Regions from separate parts of the Pseudomonas sp. Ors-4-3C genome, predicted to be linked through region 3. Evidence: predicted binding sites of a transcription regulator. Region 3 holds the regulator's gene; each other region holds the start of a gene.

What was found. Region 3 encodes sigma-54, which starts transcription at its own class of promoters, with help from an activator protein. Its sites were predicted from a motif close to ANTGGCATNNANNTTGCTNT; they were not measured.
Region 1: a site for sigma-54 is predicted at 2,026-2,045, ahead of glnA (glutamate--ammonia ligase). Genes of this name have one in related genera too.
Region 2: a site for sigma-54 is predicted at 9,078-9,097, ahead of glnK (P-II family nitrogen regulator). Genes of this name have one in related genera too.

The regions. Positions count from the first base shown of each region.
Region 1 is NZ_CM146900.1:5,911,014-5,921,520, reverse strand. It holds gene typA (translational GTPase TypA) at 1-217, opposite strand, end outside; gene thiI (tRNA uracil 4-sulfurtransferase ThiI) at 357-1,811, opposite strand; gene glnA (glutamate--ammonia ligase) at 2,141-3,547, shown strand; gene ACVHNU_RS26820 (DUF4124 domain-containing protein) at 3,834-4,346, shown strand; gene ACVHNU_RS26815 (DUF4124 domain-containing protein) at 4,343-4,960, shown strand; gene glnL (nitrogen regulation protein NR(II)) at 5,192-6,277, shown strand; gene ntrC (nitrogen regulation protein NR(I)) at 6,274-7,710, shown strand; gene ACVHNU_RS26800 (hypothetical protein) at 8,231-8,671, opposite strand; gene ACVHNU_RS26795 (tRNA (cytidine(34)-2'-O)-methyltransferase) at 8,670-9,125, shown strand; gene secB (protein-export chaperone SecB) at 9,307-9,792, opposite strand; gene grxC (glutaredoxin 3) at 9,850-10,104, opposite strand; gene ACVHNU_RS26780 (rhodanese-like domain-containing protein) at 10,106-10,507, opposite strand, start outside.
Region 2 is NZ_CM146900.1:5,291,858-5,302,364, forward strand. It holds gene rnk (nucleoside diphosphate kinase regulator) at 1-152, opposite strand, end outside; gene ACVHNU_RS24000 (DUF1289 domain-containing protein) at 409-627, opposite strand; gene cyaY (iron donor protein CyaY) at 632-964, opposite strand; gene lptM (LPS translocon maturation chaperone LptM) at 1,291-1,467, shown strand; gene lysA (diaminopimelate decarboxylase) at 1,477-2,724, shown strand; gene dapF (diaminopimelate epimerase) at 2,728-3,558, shown strand; gene ACVHNU_RS24025 (DUF484 family protein) at 3,572-4,297, shown strand; gene xerC (tyrosine recombinase XerC) at 4,300-5,199, shown strand; gene ACVHNU_RS24035 (HAD family hydrolase) at 5,196-5,903, shown strand; gene sutA (transcriptional regulator SutA) at 6,092-6,418, opposite strand; gene ACVHNU_RS24045 (secondary thiamine-phosphate synthase enzyme YjbQ) at 6,521-6,946, opposite strand; gene ACVHNU_RS24050 (ammonium transporter) at 7,163-8,500, opposite strand; gene glnK (P-II family nitrogen regulator) at 8,538-8,876, opposite strand; gene ACVHNU_RS24060 (accessory factor UbiK family protein) at 9,290-9,550, shown strand; gene ACVHNU_RS24065 (HigA family addiction module antitoxin) at 9,831-10,025, opposite strand; gene ACVHNU_RS24070 (hypothetical protein) at 10,086-10,507, shown strand, end outside.
Region 3 is NZ_CM146900.1:198,187-208,693, reverse strand. It holds gene lptC (LPS export ABC transporter periplasmic protein LptC) at 1-185, shown strand, start outside; gene lptA (lipopolysaccharide transport periplasmic protein LptA) at 172-720, shown strand; gene lptB (LPS export ABC transporter ATP-binding protein) at 720-1,445, shown strand; gene ACVHNU_RS00880 (RNA polymerase factor sigma-54) at 1,632-3,125, shown strand; gene hpf (ribosome hibernation-promoting factor, HPF/YfiA family) at 3,199-3,507, shown strand; gene ptsN (PTS IIA-like nitrogen regulatory protein PtsN) at 3,520-3,984, shown strand; gene rapZ (RNase adapter RapZ) at 3,987-4,844, shown strand; gene ACVHNU_RS00860 (HPr family phosphocarrier protein) at 4,860-5,135, shown strand; gene ACVHNU_RS00855 (ZIP family metal transporter) at 5,173-6,066, opposite strand; gene ACVHNU_RS00850 (superoxide dismutase) at 6,097-6,708, opposite strand; gene ACVHNU_RS00845 (hypothetical protein) at 6,710-7,150, opposite strand; gene ACVHNU_RS00840 (class II fumarate hydratase) at 7,178-8,554, opposite strand; gene ACVHNU_RS00835 (FagA protein) at 8,535-8,942, opposite strand; gene pmbA (metalloprotease PmbA) at 9,191-10,507, opposite strand, start outside.

The sequences.
Region 1 (10,507 bases), 610 kb from region 3:
CGATGTTGATGTGGTAGCCGTTCCAGTTGATGGCGGTGTTTTTCGCCAGAATGGTAATACCGCGCTCTTTTTCCTGGTCGTTGGAGTCCATCACGCGCTCGTCGTTGAGCTCGTTGCGCTCCAGGGTGCCGGATTGACGCAGGAGTTTGTCTACCAGGGTGGTCTTACCATGGTCAACGTGGGCAATGATGGCGATGTTACGTAGATTTTCGATCACTTGTGTATCTCGATCAGAGGATTCGGTTTGCTGACAAGTCTTGGCAGCGATTAACAGTAGTGTCCGGCATGGCCGTTACAGCTTGACGGCGGTGTCGGGGGGCCGGTGACGCAGGCCACAGGCAAACAGCCCCGGGCACTTAGCTCGGTCGATAAACGCGCACATTGGCATGCCCCTCACTGAGCAAATGGTGAGCATGCAGGCGACTCATCACGCCTTTGTCGCAATACAGCAGGTACTGGCGAGTCGGATCCAGCTCCTTGAAACGAGCGTTCACTGCATAGAACGGCATCGTCTGTACTTCTATGCCGGCGATTTCCAGCGGGTCATCCTCGGCCGCATCCGGGTGACGGATGTCGATGACGATCTGACCGGCCAGCGCTTCGCCGACTTCTTCGATTTGCAAATCCTGGCCCAATTCGTCGATCACCCGATCGATCGACACCAGTTTGGCGTTTTCGAGCGCACGCTCGAGAACCGCCATGTCGAATTCTTTCTCTTCGTGCTCAACACGGTGGCGCTTGGCGGCGGTCTTCGGATTGACCGAGATGACCCCGCAGTACTCCGGCATGTGCCGGGCGAAATCGGCGGTGCCGATCTCGTTGGCCGTGTCGATGATGTCCTGCTTGTGCGCAACGATCAGTGGGCGCAGGACCAGCTTGTCGGTCACACAGTCGATCACCGACAGGTTCGGCAGCGTCTGGCTCGATACCTGGGAAATCGCTTCGCCGGTGACCAGCGCGTCGATGTGCAGCCGGTCGGCGATGGCCGACGATGCGCGCAACATCATACGCTTCAATACGACGCCCATATGACTGTTATCGACTTTGCCGAGAATTTCGCCCAACACTTCTTCGAACGGAACACTGACAAATAGCACGCGTTGCGAGCTGCCGTACTTCTTCCAGATGAAATGCGCGACTTCCATCACGCCCAATTCGTGGGCACGACCGCCCAGATTGAAGAAGCAGAAATGCGCCATCAGGCCGCGGCGCATGATCTGGTAGGCGGCAACCGTCGAGTCAAAGCCGCCGGACATCAATACCAGCGTCTGCTCCAGGGCGCCGAGCGGATATCCGCCGATGCCGTTGTGCTGGCTGTGAATGACAAACAACCGTTGGTCGCGAACTTCGATGCGAACTTCGATTTGCGGGTCTTTGAGGTCGATTCCGGCCGCACCGCACTCACGACGCAGCTTGCTGCCGACGTATTTTTCAACGTCCATCGAGCTGAACGGATGCTTGCCTGCACGCTTGCAGCGCACCGAGAAAATCTTCCCGGCCAGCACATCGCCGTAGTGCTGTTTGCACTTCTCGGTGATGTCGTCGAAGTCGCCCAGCGGGTACTCGTCGATCTGCAGAAAGTGCGCGACACCCGGAGTGCAAGTCAGGCGCTCGCCCATCTCTTTCAAGGCTTTGGGGTCGGTAACGCGGGTTTCCAGCTCGAGATTGTCCCACACACCGTTCACCACCACGGCCGGGTCCAGATCGCGGAGCACGGCGCGGATGTTCTTGGCCAGCTGGCGGATGAAACGCATCCGGACAGGGCGGCTTTTGATGGTGATCTCGGGGAAGACTTTTACGATTAGTTTCATGAAAACAGCGCGCGCAGGGCCAGCCGAAAAAGGGGGGCGCGGATTATAGCGGAAATTGCTCAAGGTTTAACCAGTTAATATGCAGAAGGTTTCACTTGCACCAAAACGGGTCATTTTTGATTTAAGACGCTACATTAAAGGGCGAGATTTTCGCCTTTATGGCGCTTTCGTCCTGTGAAAGCGTGAATTTGGGGCAAAAAACCCATGCTGGGGCACTGGCATGCAATTTGCTCCCTTGTGAGGCAGGTTGCCTTGGCAGAGTATCTGCGCCGGCATCACCCATATTAAGGGCATCCACTACCAAGCCCTAAGCCACCCCGGAGGACACTATGTCGAAGTCGGTTCAACTCATCAAAGATCATGACGTCAAGTGGATTGATCTGCGCTTCACGGACACCAAAGGCACTCAGCACCACGTGACCATGCCGGCTCGCGATGCGCTGGAAGACGACTTCTTCGAAGTCGGCAAGATGTTCGACGGTTCCTCCATCGCTGGCTGGAAAGGCATCGAAGCCTCCGACATGATCCTGCTGCCGGACGACGACACTGCCGTTCTCGACCCGTTCACCGAAGACGCGACCCTGATCCTGGTCTGCGACATCATCGAACCGTCGACCATGCAAGGTTACGATCGCGACCCGCGCGCCATCGCTCACCGTGCCGAGGAATACCTGAAGACCACCGGTATCGGTGACACCGTCTTCGCAGGTCCGGAGCCAGAGTTCTTCATCTTCGACGAAGTGAAGTTCAAGTCCGACATCTCCGGTTCGATGTTCAAGATCTACTCCGAACAAGGCTCGTGGATGTCCGACCAGGACATCGAAGGCGGCAACAAAGGCCACCGTCCTGGTATCAAAGGCGGCTACTTCCCGGTTCCGCCGTTCGACCACGACCACGAAATCCGTACTGCCATGTGCAACGCACTGGAAGAGATGGGCCAGACCGTTGAAGTTCACCACCACGAAGTGGCAACTGCCGGTCAGAACGAAATCGGTGTCAAGTTCAACACCCTGGTGAAGAAAGCTGACGAAGTTCAGACTCTGAAATATGTTGTGCACAACGTTGCCGACGCATACGGCCGCACCGCGACCTTCATGCCGAAGCCACTGTACGGCGACAACGGCTCGGGCATGCACGTACACATGTCCATCGCCAAAGACGGCAAGAACACCTTCGCAGGTGAAGGCTATGCCGGCCTGTCCGAAACCGCTCTGTACTTCATCGGCGGTATCATCAAGCACGGTAAGGCCCTGAACGGCTTCACCAACCCGGCCACCAACTCCTACAAGCGTCTGGTGCCAGGTTTCGAAGCACCGGTGATGCTGGCCTACTCGGCTCGCAACCGTTCCGCCTCGATCCGTATTCCTTACGTCAACAGCCCACGCGGCCGTCGTATCGAAGCCCGTTTCCCGGATCCGGCTGCCAACCCGTACCTGGCTTTCGCAGCACTGCTGATGGCCGGCCTGGACGGTATCCAGAACAAGATCCACCCAGGCGATGCCGCTGACAAAAACCTGTACGACCTGCCGCCTGAAGAGGCGAAAGAGATCCCACAAGTTTGCGGCAGCCTGAAAGAAGCCCTGGAAGAGCTGGACAAGGGCCGTGCGTTCCTGACCAAGGGCGGCGTGTTCTCCGACGATTTCATCGACGCTTACATCGCGCTGAAATCCGAAGAAGAAATCAAGGTCCGCACCTTCGTACACCCACTGGAATATGAGCTGTACTACAGCTGCTGATCCGGTAGCGCTGCGCTACGCGGCGTAACAAAAAGAGGCCTCCTTCGGGAGGCCTTTTTTATTGCGCGAATTTCGTTGGCGCCCGCACGACCCTGTGGGAGCGGGCTTGCTCGCGAAGGCGTCGTGTCAGCCACCATCATCTTCAATGACCGACCGCATTCGCGAGCAAGCCCGCTCCCACGGGGGCATTGCAGCGTCTGAATGATTTGCGGATATGTCCAGGGTTGGGCCAACCGCCACACCTGGCCTATGCTCCACCCCATCGTTTTCATTGCCGGTCGATTTCATGGGTCGCACCTTTCTCTACCTCCTGCTACTGATCGCCCTGCCCGCTGCCGCGCAGATCTACAAGTACACCGACGCCAACGGCAACACGGTCTACAGCGATCATGCGCCGGACGGTGTAAAGGCGCTGCCGGTAGAGCTGCCACCGCTGAACAGCGTCGAACCGCAGGCACCGAGCACCCCGGCGCCCGCCAGCACGGACACGCGCCCAGCGGCGCGCAGTGCTTATGAAGTGCTGGAACTGACCGGCCTGCCCAGCGAAGAAGCCCTGCGCGCCAACAACGGCACCTTCACCGTCAACGTGCTGATCAAGCCGCGCCTGCAGCCGCCGCACCAGCTAAGGCTGGTACTGGACGACGCGCCCTACGGCCAGCCGAGCAATGTGCCGATCCTGCAACTGGTGAATGTCGATCGCGGCGAGCATCGTCTCGCGGTGCAGGTGATCGACGGTGAAGCGATCATCCAGCAGAGCCCGGCGGTGGTGTTCACCGTGCAGCGAGTGCACAAGCCGTGAGGATTTTCTGGCTGATCCTGTGCCTGTGCGCCCTGCCCGTGCACGCCGAGGTCTTCACCTATATCGACGCGCAGGGCAATCGCGTCTACACCGACCAGCCGCGCGGCAACGCCAAGCGCGTACCTATCGCGACCAGTAATCGCATGTCGGCCAACCCCACGGCTGCAGCACCGCTCAGCGCTGTGAAAAAGGTCGCGGAACAACCGCTGTTCCACTACGACATGCTGCGCATCCTGATCCCCGAGCCGGACGCGACCATTCGCAGCAGCGCCGGCGAGGTGATCGTCAGCGTCACCAGCGAACCGGGCCTGCAGCAGGGCCATCGCTATCGCCTGCTGCTGGACGGCCAGGCCACTGGCGAGCCGGGCCCGAGTCCGGTGTTCCCGTTGAGCAATATCGACCGGGGCAGCCATAACCTGTCAGTGGAAATCCTCGATGTCGAGGGTCGCATCGTCGAGCGCACCGCCAACCAGCCGTTCCACATGCTGCGCATCTCGCAGGCGCAGAAACGCCAGGTCAAACCCTGCGTCAGCGAGGACTACGGCGTGCGCCCGGAATGTCCGCTGAAAGACAAACCCGTCGAAGAAAAAAATCCCTTCCTGCGTTTCTTCTAACGCCGTTCAGCTTTGCGCACTATATTGGTGCATAAGGTTGCACCGTACCCACATCCCAACCCATTTTGGTTCGAAACTTCCCGTTCTCGTGCATTGAGCGCCACGCAAATGAACGTCAAACGCCTGTTTCACGGGTTGAGCGCTTCTTTTCGGAGCCTTGGTTTGGTTTTTGCATTTTCCGTTTAACGACGCCTGCTTCTTGCGCACGCTCCGCCCCCAAAAGAGGCTCCGATGACTATTAGCGACGCAATCCACCGTTTGCTGCTCGACAACCTGACCACCGCCACCATCCTGCTCGACGCCGAATTGCGCCTCGAATACATGAACCCGGCGGCGGAAATGCTGCTGGCCATCAGCGGCCAGCGCAGCCATGGGCAGTTCATCAGCGAGCTGTTCACCGAGTCCACCGAGGCGCTCAACTCATTGCGCCAGGCAGTCGAACAGGCGCACCCGTTCACCAAACGCGAAGCGATGCTCACCGCCCTCACCGGCCAGACCCTGACCGTGGATTACGCGGTGACGCCGATCCTCAGCAACGGCGCGACCATGCTCCTGCTGGAGGTACATCCGCGCGACCGTCTGCTGCGGATCACCAAGGAAGAGGCGCAGCTGTCCAAGCAGGAAACCAGCAAGATGCTGGTGCGCGGCCTGGCCCACGAGATCAAGAATCCGCTCGGCGGTATCCGTGGTGCGGCGCAGTTGCTGGCCCGTGAGCTGCCGGAAGACAGTCTGCGCGACTACACCAATGTGATCATCGAAGAGGCCGACCGCCTGCGCAATCTGGTCGACCGCATGCTCGGCTCCAACAAGCTGCCGTCACTCGCGCTGTGCAACGTCCACGAAGTGCTGGAGCGCGTCAGCCAACTGGTCGAAGCGGAAAGCCAGGGCTGCATCACCTTGGTGCGCGACTACGACCCGAGCATTCCCGACGTCCTGATCGACCGCGAACAAATGATTCAGGCCGTACTGAACATCGTGCGCAACGCGATGCAGGCGATCAGCAGCCAGAACGAGCTGCGTCTGGGTCGCATCAGCCTGCGCACCCGGACCATGCGCCAGTTCACCATCGGCCACGTCCGTCATCGCCTGGTGACCAAGATCGAGATCATCGACAACGGCCCCGGGATACCGGCGGAACTCCAGGAAACCATTTTCTTTCCCATGGTCAGCGGCCGTCCGGACGGTACCGGGCTGGGCCTGGCCATTACCCAGAACATCATCAGCCAGCACCAGGGCCTGATCGAGTGTGACAGCCACCCCGGCCACACCACGTTCTCGATCTTTCTGCCACTGGAACAAGGAGCCACATCGACATGAGCCGTAGTGAAACCGTGTGGATCGTCGATGACGACCGTTCTATCCGTTGGGTTCTGGAAAAGGCCTTGCAGCAGGAAGGCATGACCACCCAGAGCTTCGACAGCGCCGATGGCGTGATGAGTCGTCTGGCCCGTCAGCAGCCTGATGTGATCATTTCCGATATCCGCATGCCGGGTGCCAGTGGCCTCGACCTGCTGGCGCGCATCCGCGAACAGCATCCACGGTTGCCGGTCATCATCATGACCGCTCACTCCGACCTGGACAGCGCCGTCGCCTCCTATCAGGGCGGCGCGTTCGAATACCTGCCCAAGCCGTTCGACGTGGACGAGGCGGTATCGCTGGTCAAACGCGCGAACCAGCACGCACAGGAACAGCAAGGCCTGGAAGTGGTGCCGGCGCTGACCCGCACGCCGGAAATCATCGGCGAAGCACCGGCGATGCAGGAAGTGTTTCGCGCCATCGGCCGCTTGAGCCATTCCAACATCACCGTGCTGATCAACGGCGAATCCGGTACCGGTAAAGAACTGGTGGCCCACGCCCTGCACCGCCACAGCCCGCGCGCGGCCTCGCCGTTCATCGCGCTGAACATGGCGGCGATCCCGAAAGACCTGATGGAATCCGAGCTGTTCGGCCACGAGAAAGGTGCGTTCACCGGCGCGGCCAACCTGCGGCGCGGGCGCTTCGAACAGGCTGACGGCGGCACACTGTTCCTCGACGAAATCGGCGACATGCCGGCCGATACCCAGACTCGTTTGCTGCGGGTGCTGGCGGACGGTGAGTTCTATCGCGTCGGCGGCCATGTGCCGGTCAAGGTCGACGTGCGGATCATCGCCGCGACTCACCAGAATCTGGAAACCCTGGTGCATGCCGGAAAATTCCGTGAGGACTTGTTCCACCGCCTCAACGTGATCCGCATCCACATTCCACGCCTGTCGGACCGTCGCGAAGACATCCCGACCCTCGCCAAGCATTTCCTCAGCCGCGCTGCGCAAGAACTGGCGGTGGAGCCGAAGCTGCTGAAGAGCGAGACCGAGGAATACCTGAAGAACCTGCCGTGGGGCGGCAACGTGCGCCAGCTGGAGAACACCTGCCGCTGGATCACTGTGATGGCGTCCGGGCGTGAAGTGCACATCAGTGACCTGCCACCGGAGCTGCTGAGCCTGCCGCAGGATTCGGCGCCGGTGACCAACTGGGAACAAGCGCTGCGCCAGTGGGCCGATCAGGCGTTGGCCCGCGGCCAATCGAGCCTGCTCGACAGCGCCGTGCCGGCGTTCGAGCGGATCATGATCGAGACTGCGCTGAAGCACACCGCCGGTCGGCGGCGCGATGCGGCGGTATTGCTTGGCTGGGGGCGCAACACCCTGACGCGCAAGATCAAGGAATTGGGGATGAAAGTGGATGGCGGGGACGAGGATGAGGGGGATGAGGGCTGATCAACCACGCCCTCTGTGAAAGTGGGCTTGCTCACGAAAGCGCTGTTCATGAAACGTATCAGTGACTGACGCGACGCCTTCGCGAGCAAGCCCGCTCCCACCGTGGCCCCGCCGTGCACCAACCTAATGCACTTTGACCCGTGATCGGGCATCGCAGCCGTTGCTAAAAACATCCAGGCAAGACTTAAAAACCCAGCCAGTAAAAACACGAAAGCCCCGATTTACGGGGCTTTCGCGCATCTGAAGCTTTTTTCTGTTTCGAAATACTAAAACTGGCACGCGCCCTGCAATAACCCTTACAGGTGATTCGATTCACCACCCGTTTCGGGGACCTTGGTACAGGCAGGCCGGGGAATCCCCTCTTTACACCGGGCTCAGAGCGCCAACGCGATGCGCCCACCCTTTTGGGATCCTTGGTACAGGCAGGCCGGGGGTTCCCTCTTTACACCGGACCGACGCTCGCAGCGAAGTCCACCCCGTTTTGGGAACCCTGGTACAGGCAGGCCGGGGATTCCCGCTTTTATTGCTCCCGGAGATGGATCTCCAGCCGCCAGCGGTCATCGACCTTGCTCCCGGCCCACTCCCCTTGCAGCGGCCGCGCCGCCAGCACCGTCAGCAACAACCCACCGTCACTCACCCGCGTTCGCCAGTTCACGTCCTTGCCGTTGAGCTTGAGCTGCCCCTTCTGCGCCTTGCCCTCTGCCTGAAACAACAGGGCCACGGTGCCGTCGATGATTTCGCCGTGCAGCTGCGGTTCGTTGTTGAACCACACCACCAGGCCGACAGCGGTCACCTCAACCTGCTGCAGCACAGTCGGATCCGGCGTGGTCAGGCGACCGATCATCAAGCCGACCATCAAGCCGAAAATCGCCAGCGAACCGATCACCCGCGGGAATAGTTTCGAACGCGGGTCGGCTTGCGGCGTAGAATGCGCGTCATCTTTACCTTCGGAGCCGTGCATGTTTCACGTCATCCTTTTTCAACCAGAAATTCCGCCGAACACCGGCAACGTTATCAGGCTGTGCGCCAACAGCGGCTGCCACCTGCATTTGATCGAACCGCTGGGTTTCGAGATGGACGACAAGCGCTTGCGCCGGGCCGGTCTCGACTACCACGAATATGCCACGTTGCAGCGCCACGCCGACCTCGCCAGTTGCCTGGAAAGCCTCGGCAACCCACGGCTGTTCGCCTTTACCACCAAAGGTTCGCGGCCGTTTCACGATGCCGCGTTCGTCCCGGGCGATGCGTTCATCTTCGGCCCGGAAAGCCGTGGCCTGCCGCCGGAAGTGCTGGACGCCCTGCCCGCCGAACAGCGCCTGCGCCTGCCGATGCGTGAAGGCTGCCGCAGCCTGAACCTGTCCAACACCGTGGCGGTGGCCGTGTACGAAGCGTGGCGGCAGAACGACTTCAAATAACCCGCCGCCCGCAAAAACATCACCCCTGTAGGAGCTGCCGCAGGCTGCGATCTTTTGATCTTGATCTTCAAAAACAAGATCAAAAGATCGCAGCCTGCGGCAGCTCCTACACGAAGGTTTCGTTTGCCCCATGAAAAAAGCGCCTTTAAACGGCGCTTTTTTCATGGGGCAAACGAAGCTTTTATTGTACGGTCGGCGTCTCGCCCGCTGCCTGCATGCGCTGCAGCTCTTGCGCGTACAGGGCGTCGAAGTTCACCGGAGCCAGCATCAGGGCCGGGAACGAGCCACGGGTTACCAGGCTGTCCAGGGTTTCGCGAGCGTACGGGAACAGGATGTTCGGGCAGAACGCACCCAGGGTGTGGCTCATCGAACCCGCGTCCAGGTTCTTGATCAGGAAGATACCGGCCTGTTGCACTTCAGCGATGAAGGCCACTTCGTCACCGTTTTTCACGGTAACCGACAAGGTCAGCACGACTTCGTAGAAATCGCCTTCCAGCTCTTTCTGGCGAGTGTTCAGATCCAGACCGACGGTCGGGTCCCACTGCTGGCGGAAGATCGCCGGGCTTTTCGGGGCTTCGAAGGACAGGTCGCGTACGTAGATGCGCTGCAAGGAGAATTGCGGTGCGGTTTCTTCTTCGCTGGCTGCAGTGTTCTGTTGGTCAGTCATCTCAGATCCTTTCTGATCTTGGGTCTTTTAGGGATTGCTGTACGTGGGTGCAGCCGTTCAGGCCTTGAGCAGCGCGTCGAGCTTGCCGGCGCGCTCCAGGGCATACAAATCATCACAACCGCCGATGTGCTTTTCGCCGATCCAGATCTGCGGAACGGACGTGCGTCCGGCCTTCTGGCTCATGGCAGCACGAATCTGCGGCTTGCCATCGACCTTGATCTCTTCGAAGGCCACACCTTTGTTCGCGAGCAATTGCTTGGCTCGCATGCAGTAAGGGCAGTAATCGCTGGAGTAGACGATGACTTCGCTCATATCACTTCACCAGCGGCAGGTTGTCGCCTTTCCAGCTGGAGATCCCGCCGGACAGCTTGGCGGCGGTGAAGCCGGATTTCATCAGCTCGCGAGCGTGGGTGCCAGCGGTCTGGCCCAGAGCGTCGACCAGAATGATGGTCTTGGCCTTGTGCTTTTCCAGCTCGCCGATGCGCGCAGCCAGCTTGTCTTGAGGAATGTTGATCGCGCCAACGATATGGCCGGCGGCGTAATCTTTCGCCGGACGGATGTCCACCACCACGCCTGCGTCCTTGTTGACCAGTGCGGTCAGTTCGCCGGTGCTCAGGCTTTTACCGCCGCCCTGCATCGTGTGCGCCAGCAGCAAAGCCAGCAATACGACGAAGATACCGACAAGAATGTAGTGGTTAGTGGCAAATTCAATCAG
Region 2 (10,507 bases), 1.2 Mb from region 3:
GCGGGCACTTCATCGTGGCCGACCAGTGTATCGGCGCGGTCCAGTTCGGTTTGCAGCGCGATCACGCCCGGCAGCGTGTCATCCAGGCTGTCGATCAGGCGCTCCAGACGTTGTACGTCCAGACGGGTAAGGGTGATGGAAGGTGCGGTCATGATCCGGGCAGACTCCTTTCTTCTGCACACAAAAAAAGCAAAACCCCGCCAAAAAAGACGGGGTTTTCACCAGGCCTCGATGGGTTGAGGCGTGTTCGGACACTATCACAGCTCAAAAAATATACAAGCCACCCTCCAGACCGGAGGAGACCCTTGTGGCGAGGGAGCTTGCTCCCGCTGGGGCGCGTAGCGGCCCTGAAATGCCTACGACTGCTGCGCAGCCGAGCGGGAGCAAGCTCCCTCGCCACAGATCGGATCAGGCTTGTGATTTTCGTGCGGCAGCCTGCTGGCAGATGATCCGACGGCGCTGATCGTCTGCCGAGCGCCATTCGCGAATATCCTCGACATGGCGGAAGCAGCCGAGACAAACCTTCTGTTCATCCAGCCGGCACACGCCGCTGCACGGCGAAGGCACGGCCGGGCTGATGTTGCTGTAAAGCGGCTTTGGCGGACGAACAGGTGCGGTGTCAGTCACGAAATCACAGACCTTCGAAATCGAATTCGACACCGGCCTGCTGCTTGACGATGCGCTCGAGCATCTCGCCCAGTTGCTCTTCGCTCTTGTCGCACATCCAGCGCTCGCTCTCTTCGTCGTAGTCGAAGTGGAAACCGCCGGAGACCGCCGCCAACCACAGCTGACGCAACGGCTCCTGACGGCTGAAGATCAGCTGCGTGCCGTTTTCAAACTTCACAGTCAGTACACCGGCCGAGCTTTCCAGGTCGATATCCAGGTCGCTTTCGTCAAAGATGTCCTCCAGTTTTTCCTGGGTTTCATCGACCAGATCGTGGAAACGCGCTTCGGACAAACTCATTGTGGCAACCTCAAAAAATGTCTGATCAGGCTCAAGCGCCGCAAGATACGGACGCTGCCGGCCGATTGCAAAGGATAACGACCAAGCACCTGCCCCACTCCCGACACCAAACCCTGTAGGAGTGAGCCTGCTCGCGAATGGCCGGCACATTCAACATTATTGCTGGCGGACACACCGCAATCGCGAGCAGGCTCACTCCTACAGGGCATTGCGCAAGCCCGGACAGCTTTGGGCAAGCCCCGCCGGACGGGAACCCCCTCGCATAGGCAAGCTGCCGGGTGGCCGGTATACTCCGGCGCAATTAACGCATTTTCAAGGATTTCGCCATGAAGCGCCTGATCTCTTCCCTTGCTGCGCTCGTCGCGGTTGCCTGCCTCGTTTCCGCCTGTGGTCAAAAAGGCCCGCTGTACCTGCCGGATGACGATCAGGATCCGGCCGAGCAAGCCAAGTCGTCGCAACAACAACCTGCCTCCAAGGCGCACAAGCACGACGTTTACCAATAAGGGATCGCCATGGACGCTTTTAACTACCGTGGCGGGGAGCTGTTCGCGGAAGGTGTGGCCCTGTCCGCCATCGCCGACCGCTTCGGCACGCCCACTTATGTCTACTCGCGTGCGCACATCGAAGCCCAATATCTGGCCTACGCCGATGCGCTGGCCGGCATGCCGCACCTGGTCTGCTACGCAGTCAAGGCCAACTCCAACCTCGGCGTGCTGAATGTCCTGGCCCGTCTCGGCGCCGGTTTCGACATCGTTTCCCGTGGCGAGCTGGAACGTGTGCTGGCCGCTGGCGGCAGCGCCGACAAGATCGTGTTCTCCGGCGTCGGCAAGACCCGTGACGACATGCGTCGCGCGCTGGAAGTCGGCGTGCACTGCTTCAACGTCGAATCCACCGACGAGCTTGAGCGCCTGCAAGTCGTGGCTGCCGAGCTGGGTGTTCGCGCACCGGTTTCGCTGCGCGTGAATCCGGACGTCGACGCCGGCACCCACCCGTACATTTCCACCGGTCTCAAAGAGAACAAGTTCGGCATCGCCATTGCCGACGCCGAAGACGTGTACGTGCGTGCCGCGCACCTGCCGAACCTGGAAGTGATCGGTGTCGACTGCCACATCGGCTCGCAACTGACCACGTTGCCACCGTTCCTCGATGCCCTCGACCGTCTGCTGGATCTGGTCGACCGCCTCGGCGATTGCGGCATTCACCTGCGCCACATCGATCTCGGTGGTGGCCTGGGCGTGCGTTATCGCGATGAAGAGCCGCCACTGGCCGGCGACTACATCAAGGCTGTGCGCGAGCGTCTGAACGGCCGTGACCTGGCGCTGGTGTTCGAACCGGGCCGCTTCATTGTCGCCAACGCCGGCGTGCTGCTGACTCAGGTCGAGTACCTCAAGCACACCGAACACAAGGATTTCGCCATCGTCGACGCGGCGATGAACGACCTGATCCGCCCGGCGCTGTATCAGGCCTGGATGGACATCACCGCGGTCAAGCCGCGCGACACCGCCGCACGCCAGTACGACGTGGTCGGCCCGATCTGCGAAACCGGCGATTTCCTCGCCAAGGATCGTGAGCTGGCGCTGGAAGAAGGCGACCTGCTGGCCGTGCATTCGGCCGGTGCCTACGGCTTCGTGATGAGTTCCAACTACAACACCCGTGGCCGTGCCGCTGAAGTGTTGGTAGACGGTGATCAGGTTTTTGAAGTGCGCCGCCGCGAAACCGTGGCCGAGCTGTTTGCCGGCGAAAGCCTGCTGCCGGAGTAACCCATGCTGCTGCGTTTTACCAAAATGCACGGCCTGGGCAATGACTTCATGGTTCTCGACCTGGTCAGCCAGCACGCGCATATTCAGCCCAAGCACGCCAAGCAATGGGGCGACCGGCACACCGGTATCGGTTTCGACCAGTTGCTGATCGTCGAAGCGCCGAGCAACCCGGACGTGGATTTCCGTTACCGGATCTTCAACTCCGATGGCTCGGAAGTGGAACAGTGCGGCAACGGTGCACGCTGCTTCGCGCGCTTCGTTCTGGACAAGCGCCTGACGGCCAAACGGCAGATTCGCGTCGAGACCAAGGGCGGCATCATCGAGCTGGACGTGCGTAACGACGGCCAGATCGGGGTGAACATGGGCGCGCCGCGCCTGGTGCCGGCGGACATTCCGTTCGACGCGCCGGCGCAGGCTACCAGCTATCAACTGGAGGTCGACGGCACCACGGTCGAGCTGGCCGCCGTGTCGATGGGCAATCCCCATGCTGTGCTGCGCGTACAGGACATCAACAACGCACCGGTGCATGAACTGGGGCCGAAAATCGAACACCACCCGCGCTTCCCGGCGCGGGTCAATGTCGGTTTCATCCAGGTCATCGACCGCAACCGTGCGCAGTTGCGCGTCTGGGAACGCGGCGCCGGGGAAACTCAGGCCTGTGGCACCGGCGCCTGCGCCGCCGCTGTAGCTGCAATCAGTCAGGGGTGGATGGATTCGCCGCTGATGATCGACCTGCCCGGCGGGCGTCTGTCCATTGAATGGGCAGGCCCAGGCCAACCGGTGCTGATGACCGGCCCGGCAGTGCGTGTATACGAAGGACAAGTGCGTCTTTGAGTGAGCAGAAGCCATGACCGATAAGCCTCAGGTACCCGCCCGACAGTCCGACGAATCAGCGTCCGAGAGCCTGGAGGCGGCAGCGGTTGCCGCATACCTCGAGGCTCATCCGGACTTCTTCGTCGAGCACGAAGAACTGCTGCCCGCCCTGCGCATTCCGCATCAGCGCGGTGACACCGTATCGCTGGTCGAACGGCAGATGAGCATCCTGCGCGACCGCAACATCGAGATGCGGCATCGCCTCTCGCAGTTGATGGACGTGGCCCGCGACAACGACCGCCTGTTCGACAAGACCCGCCGCCTGATCCTGTCCCTGATGGACGCCGCCAGTCTGGAAGACGTGGTGATCAGCGTCGAAGACAGCCTGCGTCAGGATTTTCAGGTGCCCTTTGTCAGCCTGATCTTGCTCGGCGACAACCCGGCGCCGGTTGGCCGCTGGGTGACCCATGCCGACGCGCAGACCGCCATCGGCGGTCTGCTCACCGAAGGCAAGAGCGTCAGCGGCACCCTGCGTGAACATGAGCTGGACTTCCTGTTCGGCGAAGAACAGCGCAAGCAGATCGGCTCAACTGCAGTGGTTGCGGTCAGCCATCAAGGCATCCACGGCATTCTGGCAATCGCCAGCCGTGACCCGCAGCATTACAAGAGTTCGGTCGGCACGCTGTTCCTCAGCTACATCGCCGAAGTCATGGGCCGCGTGCTGCCACGGGTCAACAGTTCCCTGCGCTCGGTACGCTGAGCATGGAACGACAACTGGACGCTTACTGCGAACACCTGCGCAGTGAGCGACAGGTGTCGCCGCACACCCTGTCGGCCTATCGCCGCGACCTCGATAAAGTCCTCGGCTGGTGCCTCAAGCAGAACATCGGCAGTTGGGCGGCGCTGGATATTCAGCGTCTGCGCAGCCTGATCGCCCGCCTGCATGCCCAGGGGCAGTCGTCGCGCAGCCTCGCCCGATTACTTTCAGCGGTGCGCGGGCTCTATCACTATCTGAATCGCGAAGGCCTGTGCGACCACGACCCGGCGACCGGTCTGGCGCCGCCGAAAGGCGAGCGGCGCCTGCCAAAAACCCTCGACACCGACCGTGCGTTGCAACTGCTTGAAGGTGCGGTCGAGGACGATTTTCTCGCCCGTCGTGATCAGGCGATTCTCGAACTGTTCTATTCCTCGGGCCTGCGCCTGTCCGAGCTGACCGGGCTCAATCTCGATCAGCTGGATCTGGCCGACGGCATGGTTCAGGTGCTCGGCAAGGGCAGCAAGACCCGTCTGCTGCCGGTCGGCAAAAAGGCTCGCGAAGCACTCGAGCAATGGCTGCCGCTGCGGGCCATGACCAACCCGGCCGACGACGCCGTGTTCGTCAGCCAGCAAGGCCGGCGTCTTGGTCCGCGGGCGATTCAGGTTCGGGTGAAACTGGCCGGCGCGCGCGAACTGGGGCAGAACCTGCACCCGCACATGCTGCGGCACTCTTTCGCCAGCCACTTGCTGGAATCCTCGCAGGATCTGCGCGCGGTGCAGGAACTGCTCGGCCACTCGGACATCAAGACCACGCAGATCTACACCCACCTGGACTTCCAGCACCTGGCGGCGGTCTACGATAGCGCCCATCCACGGGCCAAACGCAGCAAAGGCGACGATTCATGAACATCCAGTTGATCACCTTCGACCTCGACGACACCCTGTGGGACACCGCCCCGGTGATCGTCAGCGCCGAAGCGGTATTGCGCCAGTGGTTGAGCGAACACGCACCCAATCTGGGCGCGGTGCCGGTGGAGCATCTGTGGGCGATTCGCGAGCGGGTGCTGGCCAGCGAACCGGGCCTCAAACATCGCATCAGCGCGTTGCGTCGGCGCGTGCTGTTCCACGCGCTGGAAGAAGCCGGATACACCTACGGTGAAGCTTCCGATCTGGCCGACAAGAGTTTTGAAGTGTTCCTGCACGCGCGGCACCAGATCACGGTATTTCCCGAGGTCGAACCGACTCTGGAAATCCTCGCCAACCACTACGCCCTCGGCGTGGTCACCAACGGCAATGCCGACGTGCGTCGATTGGGCCTGGCGGATTACTTCAAGTTTGCGTTGTGCGCGGAAGACATCGGCATCGCCAAGCCGGATGTGCGGCTGTTTCACGAGGCGTTGCAGCGTGGTGGTGTGAGCGCTGATCTGGCGGTACACATTGGTGATCATCCCGGCGATGACATTGCCGGGGCGCAACAAGCGGGCATGCGCGCGATCTGGTTCAACCCGGCGGGCAAGGTCTGGGAAGCCGAGCGCCTGCCGGACGCCGAGATCCGCAGCCTGACTGATTTGCCGGCAGTACTGGCGCGCTGGAATGCCCTCTCGAACTGATCCACTATCCCCTGTGGGAGCGGGCTTGCTCGCGAAGAGGCCGTGTCAGCCGACATATAATTTGAATGACACACCGCCTTCGCGAGCAAGCCCGCTCCCACAGGGGATTGCGTGCATCCATGACTTTATTTCAGGCATGAAAAAGCCCGCAGCGACGGCGGGCTTTTTCAGCAAGCAAGCGGCACGCCTCAGATAGGGCGGCTGCCGTACTTGTTGTCCGGCTTCTTGGGCGGATCGGCGACCACGTTGGCCTCCACTTCCTGCACCTTGCCGCCGCGCGCAAGGAATTCTTCCATGGCCTTGGCCAGGGCGTCGCGCTCCTTGTTCTTGGCTTCGATGCTCGGCAATTCGTCGATCGACACCGCAGCCTTGGCTTTGCCTTTGGCAGCCGGGGCCGGCGTATCGTCACCGCCATCGTCGTCAGCAACGTCTTCCGCTGCTGCTTCCAGGCCTTCCTCGGCCTCGTCTTCGTCGCCTACTTCGAGGTCGTCGTTTTCCAGATCATCGTCGCTCATGTTCTACCTCATGACTTGCGAAAAGCAGATTAGTTATAGACCAGCTTTGGCGACTGTCGAAAGTCGCCGTAAAAAAATCGGTAACCGCTGGTGACCAACGGTTTACGCCCCTTCACCGTGCAGGGTGGCGAGGACTTTACGGGCACCGCCATGATCACGGTGCTCGCCCAGATAAACGCCTTGCCAGGTTCCCAGAGCCAGTCGCCCTGCCGAAACCGGCAGACTGATCTGGCAGCCAAGTACGCTGGCCTTGAAGTGCGCCGGGAGGTCGTCCAGGCCTTCGTCGTTATGCTCATAGCCGTCTGTTCCTTGTGGGATCAGACGATTGAAAAATCGTTCGAAGTCGCGACGGACCGCCGGATCGGCGTTCTCGTTGATGGTCAACGACGCCGAGGTATGCTGCAGCCACAAATGCAACAGACCGACCCGGCACGCCTTGAGTTCAGGCAGGCCGGCGAGTAACTCGTCCGTTACCAGATGAAAGCCCCGGGGCCGTGCCCGCAGGGTTATCAGAGTCTGTTGCCACATACAGTTCTCCGCACGTTCGGGGCGCATTCTAGCGCGCTCTGGGAAAAAACAAAGGCCCTAATATTCCTGCAATGATGTAAGCCATTGGCCGCAGAAAAACGCTTGTCGTAAACACGACCAAAGCCGTACGAAAAATCCTTTCAGCCACTACCTGAATGACAAATTCCAGACAAAAAAATGCCCGGCAAGCCGGGCAAGTTTTTTCGATGCGCGTACTTACAGGTTGTAGCCGCGTTCGTTGTGTTGTGCCAGGTCCAGACCCACTGCCTCTTCTTCCTCGGTGGCACGCAGGCCCATGACCACGTCCAGTACCTTGAGGATGATGAAGGTGACGATCGCGGTGTAGATCACCGTGAAGCCGACGCCTTTGCACTGAATCCACACTTGCGAAGCGATGTCGGTCACGGTGCCGAAGCCACCCAGCGCCGGCGCGGCGAACACGCCGGTGAGAATCGCGCCGAGGATACCGCCGATACCGTGCACGCCGAAGGCATCCAGGGAGTCGTCGTAACCGAGTTTGCGTTTCAGCGTGGTCGCGCAGAAGAAGCACACCACACCGGCCGCCAGACCGATGATCAGCGAGCCCATCGGGCCCACGGTACCGGCTGCCGGCGTGATTGCCACCAGACCTGCAACCACACCCGAGGCAATGCCCAGTGCGCTAGGTTTGCCGTGGGTGATCCACTCGGCGAACATCCAGCCCAATGCTGCAGCAGCGGTAGCGATCTGAGTCACCAGCATCGCCATGCCGGCAGTTCCGTTGGCGGCCGCGGCGGAACCGGCGTTGAAGCCGAACCAGCCGACCCACAGCATCGCCGCGCCCATCAGGGTGTAACCAAGGTTGTGCGGTGCCATCGGGGTGGTCGGGAAGCCTTTGCGCTTGCCCAGCACCAGGCACGCCACCAGACCGGCGATACCGGCGTTGATGTGAACCACGGTGCCGCCGGCGAAATCGAGCACGCCCCAGTCGCCCAGCAGCGAACCCGGACCGCTCCAGACCATGTGCGCGATCGGCGCATACACCAGAGTGAACCAGACGCCCATGAACACCAGCATCGCGGAGAACTTCATGCGCTCGGCGAAGGCACCGACGATCAGCGCCGGGGTGATGATGGCGAAGGTCATTTGATAAGTGACGAACACCGCTTCAGGGAACAGTGCTGCCGGGCCGGTAATGCTGGCAGGCGTGATGCCCGCGAGGAAGGCCTTGGCAAAGCTGCCGACGAAGGAGTTCAGGTTGACGACGTTGGCTTCCATCCCGGTGGTGTCGAACGCCATGCTGTAGCCATAAAGGAACCACAGGATGGTGACCAGGCCGGTAATGGCGAAGCACTGCATCATCACCGAAAGAATGTTTTTCGACCGCACCATGCCGCCGTAGAACAGCGCGAGGCCGGGAATGGTCATGAACAGCACGAGGGCTGTGGAGGTCAGCATCCAGGCGGTGTCGCCGGAATTGAGGACTGGAGGCGCCACCGGATCTGCCGCCATAGCCAGGCCGGGCATTACGATGGACAACAGGGCGCCTAGCCCTGCGAATTTACGCAGAGTCATATTGTTTTCTCCTGGGGCGTTGGGTTTGTGGCGGCGTTTAGATCGCGTCGGTATCGGTTTCGCCGGTACGAATGCGGATCGCCTGTTCCAGATTGACCACGAAGATCTTGCCGTCACCGATCTTGCCGGTGTTGGCAGCCTTGGTGATCGCCTCGATCACCCGATCCAGATCCTTGTCGTCGATGGCAACGTCGATTTTCACCTTGGGCAGAAAATCGACCACATACTCCGCGCCGCGATACAGCTCGGTGTGACCCTTCTGCCGGCCGAAGCCTTTGACTTCAGTGACGGTAATGCCCTGCACGCCGATTTCGGACAGCGACTCGCGCACGTCGTCCAACTTGAACGGCTTGATGATGGCAGTGACTAGCTTCATGAAACTCTCTCCCGAATTGGTGGACTTGCCCCAGGAAAACAAACCCGACTCAAGTCTAAGCGCAGTGCCTGGCTTTGTAACGCATCGTCGGCCTTACCTGCCCGACTGACGCCAGCTAACCGCTGCCGGCGAAACTCCCCGTCCCGCCTGCCGCACTGCATTCGTCACAGCGACTGCATCAGTGCATGGGTCACTACCGACTAAGCAGAAAGCTTGCCATCTCGCGAAATTCCCCTGATTTCAATCCCTTGGCCGCAGCCGCAGGCGCTCGCGCACAAAACCCGCGATGGATACGCACAACAACGGTGCGCTGCCGTCCGTCCGCTTGCGCGAAAAGCGTGCATCCATGCCTGCGCAAATGACTATAGACACTGCGTGATACACTGCCCGCCATTGTTTACAGGACATCCACCATGCTCGCGCCCAAAGACTTCCTCGACGCCCTGAGCGGCACTGCCTCCCGCCTGTTCAGCGGTGACACCCCGCTGCCGAAAGCCGAAATCGAAAGCCAGTTCAAGATGCTGTTGCAAAGTGCATTCAGCAAACTGGATCTGGTGAGCCGGGAAGAGTTTGACAGTCAGATGGTCGTACTGGCCCGTACCCGCGCTCGCCTCGAGAGCCTCGAAGCGAAAGTTGCCGAGATGGAAGCGAAGCTGACACCGCCCGCTGAATAATCCGCTCCCCCTGTAGGAGCTGCCGAAGGCTGCGATCTTTTGATCTCCAGCCCTTCAACCATCCCGGCAACGTCCTACAACTTGCACCGCCGTCCGATTGCGCCGAAAAGCCCAGGTCTCCAAGCTCACCCGATGCTGAATGTTCAGCACCGGGTTTGGCGACCCGAACAGCTCAAGGCGCACGACGACCATGATGGCGGCTACATTTACCGCACATCGTTTCATGGCGATTGTGCCTGGGAGACCTTCGGGTCTGCCGGGTTCCTTTTGCTCCGGTTCGCTAACCCGCGTACCTGATCTGAGCTCGGCGTAAATCGTAAGTCGATTGAAGATTCATCCAGAACTCAGGCGTGGTTTTGAGGTGGATCGCCAGCCTGATTGCCAGATCGGCGCAGATCCTGAGCTGGCATTTCACAAGCTTCTCGATCTCGGTTTCAGGCCATTTCGTGGGCATGGCCAGGTCCATGACAGTCATGCCCAACGGTTCCAGCAAGCTATCGAAACCGTTTCGCCGGCGTCCTACAACTATCAGGGCATGGCCCTACAAAAATCAGCTCCTACGCCTGATTACGTAAGCATCAATGCCTTCGATATCGTCTGCAGATTGATCCCACAGAACAAGACGATGCGACGAAAAGGAAAAGGTACCGAGCTTCGAAATCAGACACTCAAATCTGATTCCCGCAAACTCGCACATCAAACAATGTCCATGGACCCAGAAGCCCTGGCAGCTGGAGTTGATCCTCTATCACTCAGGATCGATCCGATTACTCCATTAGCAATCAACGCATATCACCAGTGGAGCGGCCCAATTGGATTTCCTTGGGAAGCTGTTCTGGACTGGAAGACCAAAGATGCAAAAGGACTGGACTTGGCGTTGTGGTACGAAGAAGAACTGTGCGGATTGTGCTACGCAACGCCGCGAAGAAGCACGATCTGCATGAAAATCGTCCTTTT
Region 3 (10,507 bases):
GCGACACCTTGATCACCAGCACACGCATGACAGTGTTCCCGCAGCAGCAATATGCGCAGACCGCGCAACCCGTTAGAATCGACGGCGCTGGGGGTGTATCGACTGGCGTGGGAATGAAGGCGTATTTGAAGGAAAGCAGGATACACCTGCTATCTAACGTAAGAGGACAGTATGAGGCTCGTTAAAACCCTCCCTATTTTGCTCAGTCTGGGCGCAGCACTGGGAAGCGTGAGCGCCTGGGCTCTGCCGAACGATCAAGAGCAGCCCATTCGCATTCAGGCCGACGATGCCCAGATGGACGACAAGAATGGCGTTGCCACCTATAAAGGTGACGTGATCATTACCCAAGGCTCGATGAAGGTGACCGGTAATACCGTGACCCTGACTCGCACCCCGACCGGCGAAATCGACGTAGTGACCTCGGTGGGCAACCTCGCCTACTTCGAGCAACTGCAGACTGCCGGCGACAAAAAACCTGTGCAGGGCTGGGGCGTGACCATCCAGTATCACGCGCAGCAGAATCGCGTCGTGCTGATCGACAAGGCCAAGGTTGTCGACAAGGACAACAACACCACTCAGGGCGAAAAAATCGTCTATGACACGGTGAAAAAACTGGCCAGCGCCGGCCGCGCTACCGGCAGTAAAGTCACCGAGGCGCGTCCGCGCATCGACATGGTGATCCAGCCGAAGCCGAAAAACGACGAGAAAAAGGCCCAGTAATGGCAACTCTGAAAGCTCAACACCTGGCCAAGGCCTATAAAAGCCGCCAGGTTGTGCGCGACGTCAGCCTGTCGATCGACAGTGGCCAGATCGTTGGCCTGCTCGGCCCGAACGGCGCCGGCAAGACGACCTGCTTCTATATGATCGTCGGCCTGGTGCAGGCCGATCAGGGCCGCGTGTTGATCGATGATCTGGACGTCAGCCATCAGCCGATGCACGGCCGCGCCAAGGCCGGTATCGGCTATCTGCCGCAAGAAGCGTCGATCTTCCGCAAACTGTCGGTGGCCGATAACATCATGGCCATCCTCGAAACCCGCGCGGAACTCGACAAGGCCGGTCGTCGCAAGGAACTGGAAAGCCTGCTGCAGGAATTCCACATCAGCCACATCCGCGACAACCTCGGCATGAGCCTGTCCGGTGGTGAACGCCGCCGGGTGGAAATCGCTCGCGCACTGGCGACCGCACCGAAATTCATCCTGCTCGACGAACCGTTCGCCGGTGTCGACCCGATCTCGGTTGGCGACATCAAGCAGATCATCCACCACCTCAAGGCCAAGGGCATCGGTGTTCTGATCACCGACCACAACGTGCGTGAGACCCTGGATATCTGCGAAACCGCCTACATCGTCAACGACGGTCAACTGATCGCCGAAGGCGATGCTGCGACCATCCTTGCCAACGATCTGGTGAAGGAAGTGTATCTGGGCCACGAGTTCCGCCTGTAAGCACCAAGGCACTTGGCCAGCCTCCGGGTGCTGTATCGATGAAGCAGGCTTTTATACGCTTTTATTGTTACAGCGCTCTAGGCAAACACGACAGTTTCAGGCATATAATTTGCTTAAGTTTGGCGCTTCGGCGCCCTGTAGTGGATGGCGCATGCGCGCCGGCGAATAAGGTGTTAAGCCCCTGCCATGAAACCATCGCTAGTCTTGAGAATGGGCCAGCAGCTGACGATGACACCGCAGCTGCAACAGGCCATCCGCCTGCTCCAATTGTCGACCCTGGACCTGCAACAAGAAATCCAGGAGGCCCTGGAATCCAATCCGATGCTCGAACGCCAGGAAGAAGGCGACGACTTCGACAACTCCGATCCTTTGGCCGACAACGCCGAACAAAAGCCCAACACCGACATTCAGGAACCGTCATACCAGGAAACCGCCCCGACGGTGGACAACCTGGAGGAAGGTGAATGGAACGAGCGCATTCCCAACGAGCTGCCGGTCGACACTGCCTGGGAAGATGTCTACCAGACCAGCGCCAGCAGCCTGCCCAGCGGCGATGACGACGAGTGGGACTTCACCACCCGCACCTCTGCCGGGGAAAGCCTGCAGAGCCATTTGCTCTGGCAATTGAACCTGGCGCCGATGTCCGACACCGACCGCCTGATCGCCGTGACCCTGATCGATTGCATCAACAATCAGGGCTACCTCGATGAAACCCTCGAAGAAATTCTCGACGCCTTTGATCCGGAACTCGACATCGAGCTGGACGAGATCGAAGCCGTCCTGCACCGCATCCAGCAGTTCGAACCCGCCGGCATCGGCGCCCGCAACCTCGGCGAATGCCTGTTGCTGCAACTGCGCCAGCTCCCGGCCAAGACTCCGTGGCTGAACGAAGCCAAGCGTCTGGTCAGCGATTACATCGATCTGCTCGGCAGTCGCGACTACAGCCAGCTGATGCGGCGTATGAAGCTCAAGGAAGATGAGCTGCGTCAGGTCATCGAACTGGTGCAGAGCCTGAATCCGCGCCCGGGCTCGCAGATCGAATCGACTGAAGCCGAGTACGTGGTGCCGGACGTCATTGTGCGCAAGGACAACGAACGCTGGCTGGTCGAGCTGAATCAGGAGTCGGTGCCCCGTCTGCGGGTCAACGCACAGTACGCCGGTTTTGTCCGTCGCGCCGACACCAGCGCCGACAACACTTTCATGCGCAATCAGTTGCAGGAAGCGCGCTGGTTCATCAAGAGCCTGCAAAGCCGCAACGAAACCCTGATGAAAGTGGCGACCCAGATCGTCGAGCATCAGCGCGGTTTCCTGGAGTACGGCGACGAAGCCATGAAACCGTTGGTCCTGCACGACATCGCCGAGGCGGTCGGCATGCACGAATCGACGATTTCCCGCGTCACTACCCAGAAATTCATGCATACCCCACGGGGCATTTATGAACTGAAATACTTTTTCTCCAGCCACGTCAGCACCTCCGAAGGCGGCGAATGCTCGTCCACGGCGATTCGCGCGATCATCAAGAAACTGGTTGCGGCGGAAAATCAGAAAAAGCCGTTGAGTGACAGCAAGATCGCTGGTTTACTGGAGGCACAAGGCATTCAGGTGGCTCGCCGCACCGTCGCCAAGTACCGCGAATCCCTCGGGATCGCGCCTTCGAGCGAACGCAAGCGGTTGATGTAAGCCACGTTACAGCGTTCCAGTGGCAGGCTCTTCGGCCTGCCGCTTTATGCACTGGCAACGAAGGAGAAGCTGTATGCAAGTCAACATCAGTGGACACCAACTGGAAGTGACCCAACCTCTGCGTTCCTATATCGAGGAAAAACTCCAACGACTGGAGCGCCATTTCGACAAGATCACCAACGTGCAGGTCACGATGTGCGTCGAAAAGCTGAAGCAGAAAATCGAAGCCACCTTGCATATTCCCGGCAGCGAAGTGGTCGCCAACGCAGAAGATACCGACATGTACGCTGCGATCGACGCACTGACCGACAAGCTGGATCGCCAACTCAAAAAGCATAAGGAAAAGACCCAGAGCCTCCTCCAGGGCGCGACAGGTCGTTAACACCCCCAACCCATGATCCGACTTGAAAGTATCCTGACCCCCGGCCGTTCCCTGGTGAACGTGCCGGGCGGCAGTAAAAAGAAAGCCCTCGAACAGATTGCCAACCTGATCGCCCGCGAAGTGCCGGGTCTGGAGATGCAAGATGTCTTCGAGGCGCTGATCGCCCGTGAGAAACTCGGCTCCACCGGTTTCGGCAACGGCATCGCCATTCCCCACTGTCGCCTCAAAGGCTGTGAAGCGCCTGTCAGCGCTTTGATGCACCTTGATGCGCCTATCGATTTCGATGCCATCGACGGTGCGCCGGTTGACCTGCTGTTTGTCCTGCTGGTCCCGGAAGCTGCCACCGATGCCCACCTGGAATTACTGCGCCAGATCGCCAGCATGCTCGATCGCAAGGAAGTGCGCGAAAAACTGCGCAGCGCACCGAGTAACGAAGCCTTGTATCAGGTCGTCCTGAGCGAGCAAAACGGGCATTAATCATGCGCTTGATCATCGTCAGCGGCCGCTCCGGCTCGGGTAAAAGCACTGCCCTGGATGTCCTTGAGGACAACGGCTACTACTGCATCGACAACCTGCCGGCCGGTCTGCTGCCGGAACTGGCCGAACGCGCGCTGATCCACACCGAACTGGCCCAGCCGCTGGTGGCTGTGTCGATTGATGCGCGCAACCTACCGAGCCACCTGTCGCGTTTCCCCGAGTTGCTGGAAGAAGTCCGCTCCCGGCACATCCAGTGTGATGTGCTGTATCTGGATGCCGACGAAGAAACCCTGCTCAAGCGCTTTTCGGAAACCCGCCGTCGTCACCCGCTGAGCACGGCCAACCGTTCGCTGGCCGAAGCGATCAACGACGAGACCGCCCTGCTCGGGCCGATTGCCGACCTGGCCGACCTCAAGGTCAACACCACCAATCTGAACCTGTACCAGTTGCGCGACACCATCAAGCTACGCCTGCTGAACCAGCCGGAGCCGGGTACGGCCTTCCTGGTCGAGTCGTTCGGTTTCAAGCGCGGCATGCCGGTGGATGCGGATCTGGTGTTCGACGTGCGCTGCCTGCCCAATCCGTACTGGAAGCCTGAATTGCGCGCACAATCCGGTCTCGATGCACCGGTCGCCGAATATCTGGCCGCGCAGCCGGAGGTTGAGGAGATGTTTCAAGACATCTACGGCTACCTGAATAAATGGCTGCCGCGCTTTGCCGCGAGCAATCGCGCCTATGTCACCATTGCCATTGGCTGCACCGGCGGGCATCACCGCTCCGTTTACCTGACCGAACGTCTGGGTCAGGCCCTGCAGAAAACCCTGAAGAACGTCCAGGTTCGCCACCGCGACCTCACTTAAAGGATTCACACCGCGATGCCTGCTCTGGAAATCGAAATCATCAATAAGCTGGGCCTGCATGCCCGAGCGTCGGCCAAATTCGTCGGGGTAGCGGGCCAGTTCCCGGATTGCACGATCAGAGTGGGGCGTACACCCGAAACCACGGTCGATGGCAAAAGCATCATGGCGATGATGATGCTGGCCGCCGGCAAAGGCACCAAGATCTATCTGAGTACCGAAGGCCATCAGGAGCAGGAAGCGCTGGATGCGCTGGTGGCGTTGATCAACAACTACTTCGATGAAGGTGGTTGATCCTGCATGGAGGGGGAGCTTGCTCCCTCTCTGCCAATCAGCCCAGCGCCGTATCCATCACCATCATCAGACAGAACCCGATCAGCAAGCCAAGACTGGCAAGCTTGTCATGACCATTGCGTCGCGACTCGGGGATCACTTCATGCGTCACCACCAGCAACATCGCCCCTGCCGCCAGCGCCAGCCCCAACGGCAACAACAGCTCCGCCAGACTGACCAGCCACGCACAGAGCAGCGCAAACACTGGCTCGACCAGCCCTGAAGCCGCCCCGATCAAGAACGCCCTGGCCCGCGACATCCCCGCCCCGGCCAGCACCAGCGCAATCACCAATCCCTCTGGCACATCCTGCAAGGCAATGCCCATCGCCAGACTGTCGGCATCCGGCATGCCACCACCTGCAGAGACCCCCACCGCCATGCCTTCCGGGATGTTGTGGGCAATGATGGCGAAGACGAACAGCCAGATCCGCGGCGCAATCACCGGGCGCTCAGGGGTACCGACGAGCATTTCCGGTGAGGCGCCGGACAGTTTCAGGTCCACCAGATACAAGCCGAATGCACCGAGCATGATGCCGAAGCAGATCAGCCCGCTGGCTGCCCACGGTGTCAGGCCCAGAGTTTCGGCGGCACCAATGCCCGGCACGATCAGCGAAAACGCAGTCGCTGCCAGCATCACGCCGGCGCCGAAACCCAGCAGCGTATCGCTGAGCATCTGCGGCATGCGCCGGATCACCAACACCGGCACCGCGCCGAGCGCCGTGCCGAGGGCGCAGATCGCCCCACCCTGCAAGGCCCGCGACAGCTTCGGCTGCAGATCCAGCCATTCCAGGCCGTGCGCCGCAAGCAGTGTCATGCCCGCCAGCAGCAACAGCGACCCGACCGCGTAACGAAACATGCGCCCACCGCCAATCGACAGTGTTTCAGTGCCCATAGTCAGCCCTGGATTGTTTTTATAGATGGCTTAAACCAGTGCGGCCTGATAACGCGCGGCGACTTCAGGCCAATTGATCACGTTGTAGAACGCGTTGATGTATTCCGGACGGCGGTTCTGATAACGCAGGTAGTAAGCGTGTTCCCAGACGTCCAGACCGAGAATCGGTGTATTGCCATTCATCAGCGGGCTGTCCTGATTGCCGCTGCTTTCCACGATCAGTTTCTTGTCGGAAGTGACGCTGAGCCAGGCCCAGCCGCTGCCGAAACGGGTCAGTGCTGCTTTGGTGAAGGCGTCCTTGAAACTGTCGAGGCCGCCCAGTTGCTCATCGATCGCCTTGGCCAACGCGCCATCCGGCTTGCCACCGCCATTGGGCACCATGACTTCCCAGAACAGCGAATGGTTGGCGTGGCCGCCGCCCTGGTTGATCACCGCTGCGCGGAGTTTTTCCGGCAACTGCCGGACGCTGGCGACCAGTTTTTCCACCGGCCATTCGGCGTACTCAGTGCCTTCGACGGCGGCATTGAGGTTGTTGATGTAGGTCTGGTGGTGCTTGGTGTAATGAATCTCCATGGTTTGCGCATCAATGTGCGGTTCCAGAGCGTCGTAGGCGTACGGCAAGGCAGGCAAGGTAAAAGCCATTTCAGTGGACTCCATGGTGATGTGAGGCAGGCGCGCGGCGCGCATTGCCGGTATCCGGGTGCAGCAGGCGCTGGGTGCGCGGGTATTCGCCGTGCTCGCTGATGAAATTCAGCAGTTCGACGTAGGTCTTGCTGCTCTGGCGTAGCGCCGCTTCACGCAGCGCCGGACGCAGGCGTTCGTCCTGCATGGTTTGCAACAGCCGTTGATGAATCGCGCAGAGGTACTCTGCGCTCTCCTCCGGCTGATTCAGGCGCAGGTGCAGATCCGCCAGGTTGTGGTGGGAGATGACGCAGGCCGCCACCGCTTCGTCGGCATCGGCCCAGCGCTCGAACAGCACTTGCGCCAGGGCCAGGGCTTGCAGATAAGCTTCACGGGCATCAATCAGCTCGCCCAGCATGAAGCAGCGATTGGCCCGTTCGATCGTGCGTTTCCAGTGCTCCATGGTGAGCCTCCAAAGCGGTTGCGGGATTTACACGCCGCCGGCGGTGAGTTTCTCGGGGTTGAGCAACTCTTCCAGTTGGCTGCGCGACAGATCGGTGTGTTCCAGCGCGACGTCGATCACCGGACGCCCCTGTTTGTAGGCCTGCTTGGCGATTTCGGCGGCTTTCTGATAGCCGATGATCGGGTTGAGCGCGGTGACCAGAATCGGGTTGCGCGACAGCGCTTCCTTGAGCCGCGACTCATTGACCTTGAAGCTGGCGATGGCCTTGTCGCCGAGCAGACGACTGGCATTGGCCAGCAGTTCGATGCTGCTGAGCAGGTTCTGGGCGATGATCGGCAGCATCACGTTCAGTTCGAAATTGCCCGACTGGCCGGCGATGGTGATCACCGAGTCGTTGCCGATCACTTGCGCGGCGACCATCGCAGTGGCTTCCGGAATCACCGGGTTGACCTTGCCTGGCATGATCGACGAACCCGGTTGCAGCCCTTCGAGCTCGATCTCGCCGAGACCGGCAAGCGGCCCTGAGTTCATCCAGCGCAGGTCGTTGGCGATTTTCATCAGCGACACCGCGGTGGCCTTGAGCTGGCCGGAGACGGCGACGGCGGTGTCCTGCGAGCCGATCAGCGCGAACAGATCTTTGCCCGGAGTGAATTGCACATGGGTCAGCTGGCTCAGTTGGCGGCTGAAACGTGCGGCGAACTCCGGATGCGCATTGATCCCGGTACCCACCGCCGTACCGCCCTGTGCCAGCGATTGCAGGCTCGGCAGCAAATCCTGCAGATGACCGATGTTGGCCTTGAGCTGTTGCGCCCAGCCATTGAGCACCTGGCTCATGCGCACCGGCATCGCGTCCATCAAATGGGTGCGGCCGGTTTTGACATGGTGATGCACCTGTTCGGCTTTGTTTTCGATCACCTGCACCAGGTGCAGCAGCGCCGGCAGCAATTGTTCATGCAAAGCCAGGGCAGCGCTGACGTGGATGGTGGTCGGAATGATGTCGTTGCTGCTTTGGCCGCAGTTGACGTGATCGTTAGGGTTGACCGGCTCATCGAGCAGACGGCTGGCGAGGGTCGCAATCACTTCGTTGGCGTTCATGTTGGAGCTGGTGCCGGAGCCGGTCTGGAAGATATCCACCGGAAAATGCTGCATGAAGTCGCCTTCGAGCAGGCCTTGGGCCGCATCGCTGATGGCTTTGCCCTGTGCGGCGCTGATCTGGTTGAGTTCGACGTTGGCCCGGGCGGCAGCGGCTTTGGCGAGGATCAGCGCACGGATGAATTGCCTCGGCATCGGTTGGCCGCTGATCGGGAAGTTATCCACTGCGCGCTGGGTTTGCGCGCCGTAGAGAGCGTCCACCGGCACCTGCAATTCGCCCATGCTGTCGCGCTCAATACGTGTCTTGGTCATCTGAAAATCCTTGCACCAGTTCAATAAGAGGAATCGAAGGAAGCAACTCGCAGGTCGCCAGTTGCCAGGTGTAGCGCTGCCAGCGCTGGAGCCGGCAGTTGCACAGCGACAGGCGCTCCATTTCACGCAGCGGGCGCCAGGCTTGATCGAGACACAGGCTGCGCCAGTGCCACGGCAACGCGATGTCGGTGGCTGTGTCGAGCAGCAGACGGAAGGAGGTTTCAGCGATGGTCCACGGGGAAGTCGCCGTACAGCAGGCCAGATAACGGCCTTCGGCCAGGTAATGTTCGATCAGGCGTGGTTCGTCAGGATCCATCGCGCAACGGATCTGGCGACTCATCCAGCGCCAGCTTTCGAGGTACGGCTGCTCGTGCAAGGCAGAACTCATGATCCGGGACTCGTTCGGAGATGAGATTTATTATTAGATGATAATGAGAACCAAAACAAGAGCGCCTATGTACACAGACTCCATTGTGGGAGCGAGCCTGCTCGCGAAGGCGTCGTGTCAATCGCCGCTGCGGTCGGCTGTTAAATCGCTTTCGCGAGCAGGCTCGCTCCCACAGGGTTTTGTGGGGAGCCAAGAAAAAAGGCGCGCCACCCGATTGGGTGGCGCGCCTTTTTTGTTGCCGCCGGGTTTTAGCTACCCGCGACAGTCATCCGCTCGATCAACACCGAGCCCGTGCGAATATTGCTGCGCAGCTCCAGATCATTACCGACTGCGACGATCTGCTTGAACATGTCGCGCATGTTGCCGGCGATGGTCACTTCCTGCACCGCGAACTGGATTTCGCCGTTTTCGACCCAGAAACCCGCCGCCCCGCGCGAATAATCGCCTGTAACCATGTTCAAGCCATGGCCCATCAATTCGGTGACCAGCAGCCCACGGCCCATGCGCTTCAACAGCGCCGCCTGGTCTTCGTCACCGTGAGTGACGAACAGGTTGTGCACGCCACCCGCGTTGGCGGTGCTCGGCATGCCGAGTTTGCGCCCGGAGTACGTGCCGAGGATGTACGACACCAGTTCGCCCTTCTCGACGAACGGCTTGGCGTAAGTGGCCAGACCATCGCCGTCGTAGGACGCACTGCCCATGGCGCGCATCAGGTGCGGACGCTCGTCGATGGTCAGCCATTCCGGAAACAGTTTCTGCCCCAAAGTGCCTTCGAGAAACGACGATTTGCGGTACAGGCTGCCGCCGGACACCGCCGACAGGAAACTGCCGAACAATCCGCCCGCCAGCTCGGCGGAAAACAGCACCGGCACTTCGCAGGTCGGCACCGGACGCGCGCCCAGACGGCTCGCGGCGCGTTGCGCGGCACGCTGGCCGATGCTCACCGGATCCGCCAGCAAGCTGCCCTGACGGTTCACGTCATACCAGTAATCACGCTGCATCTGGCCATCGGCTTCGGCGATCATCACGCAGCTCAGGCTGTGCCGGGTCGACGCGTAACCGCCGATGAAACCGTGGCTGTTGCCATACACACGGCAGCCCTGATGCGTGCTGAGGGTGGTGCCGTCGGCGTTCTTGATCCGCGCATCGGCGTCGAACGCGGCCGCTTCACAGATCAGCGCCTTCTCGATGGCCTGCTCAGGGGTGATGCCCCACTCGTGAAACAGATCGAAATCCTGCTGATCCCTGGCCATCAGCGCCGCATCAGCGAGGCCCGATGCTTCGTCTTCAGAGGTGTGTCTGGCGATGGCCAGTGCAGCGGCAACGGTTTCGCGAATCGCATCAGGGCCGGTGGCGGAAGTGCTGGCCGAGCCTTTGCGCTGGCCAACATACAAGGTGATGCCAAAACCCTGATCGCGATTGAACTCGACCGTCTCGACCTCACGCTGGCGCACCGACGTCGACAAACCCTGCTCCAGCGACACCGCGACTTCGCAGGCGCTGGCGCCCTGACGCTTGGCTTCGGCGATGATCTGCTCGACCTGTTCCTGCAGTGCCGGCAATGC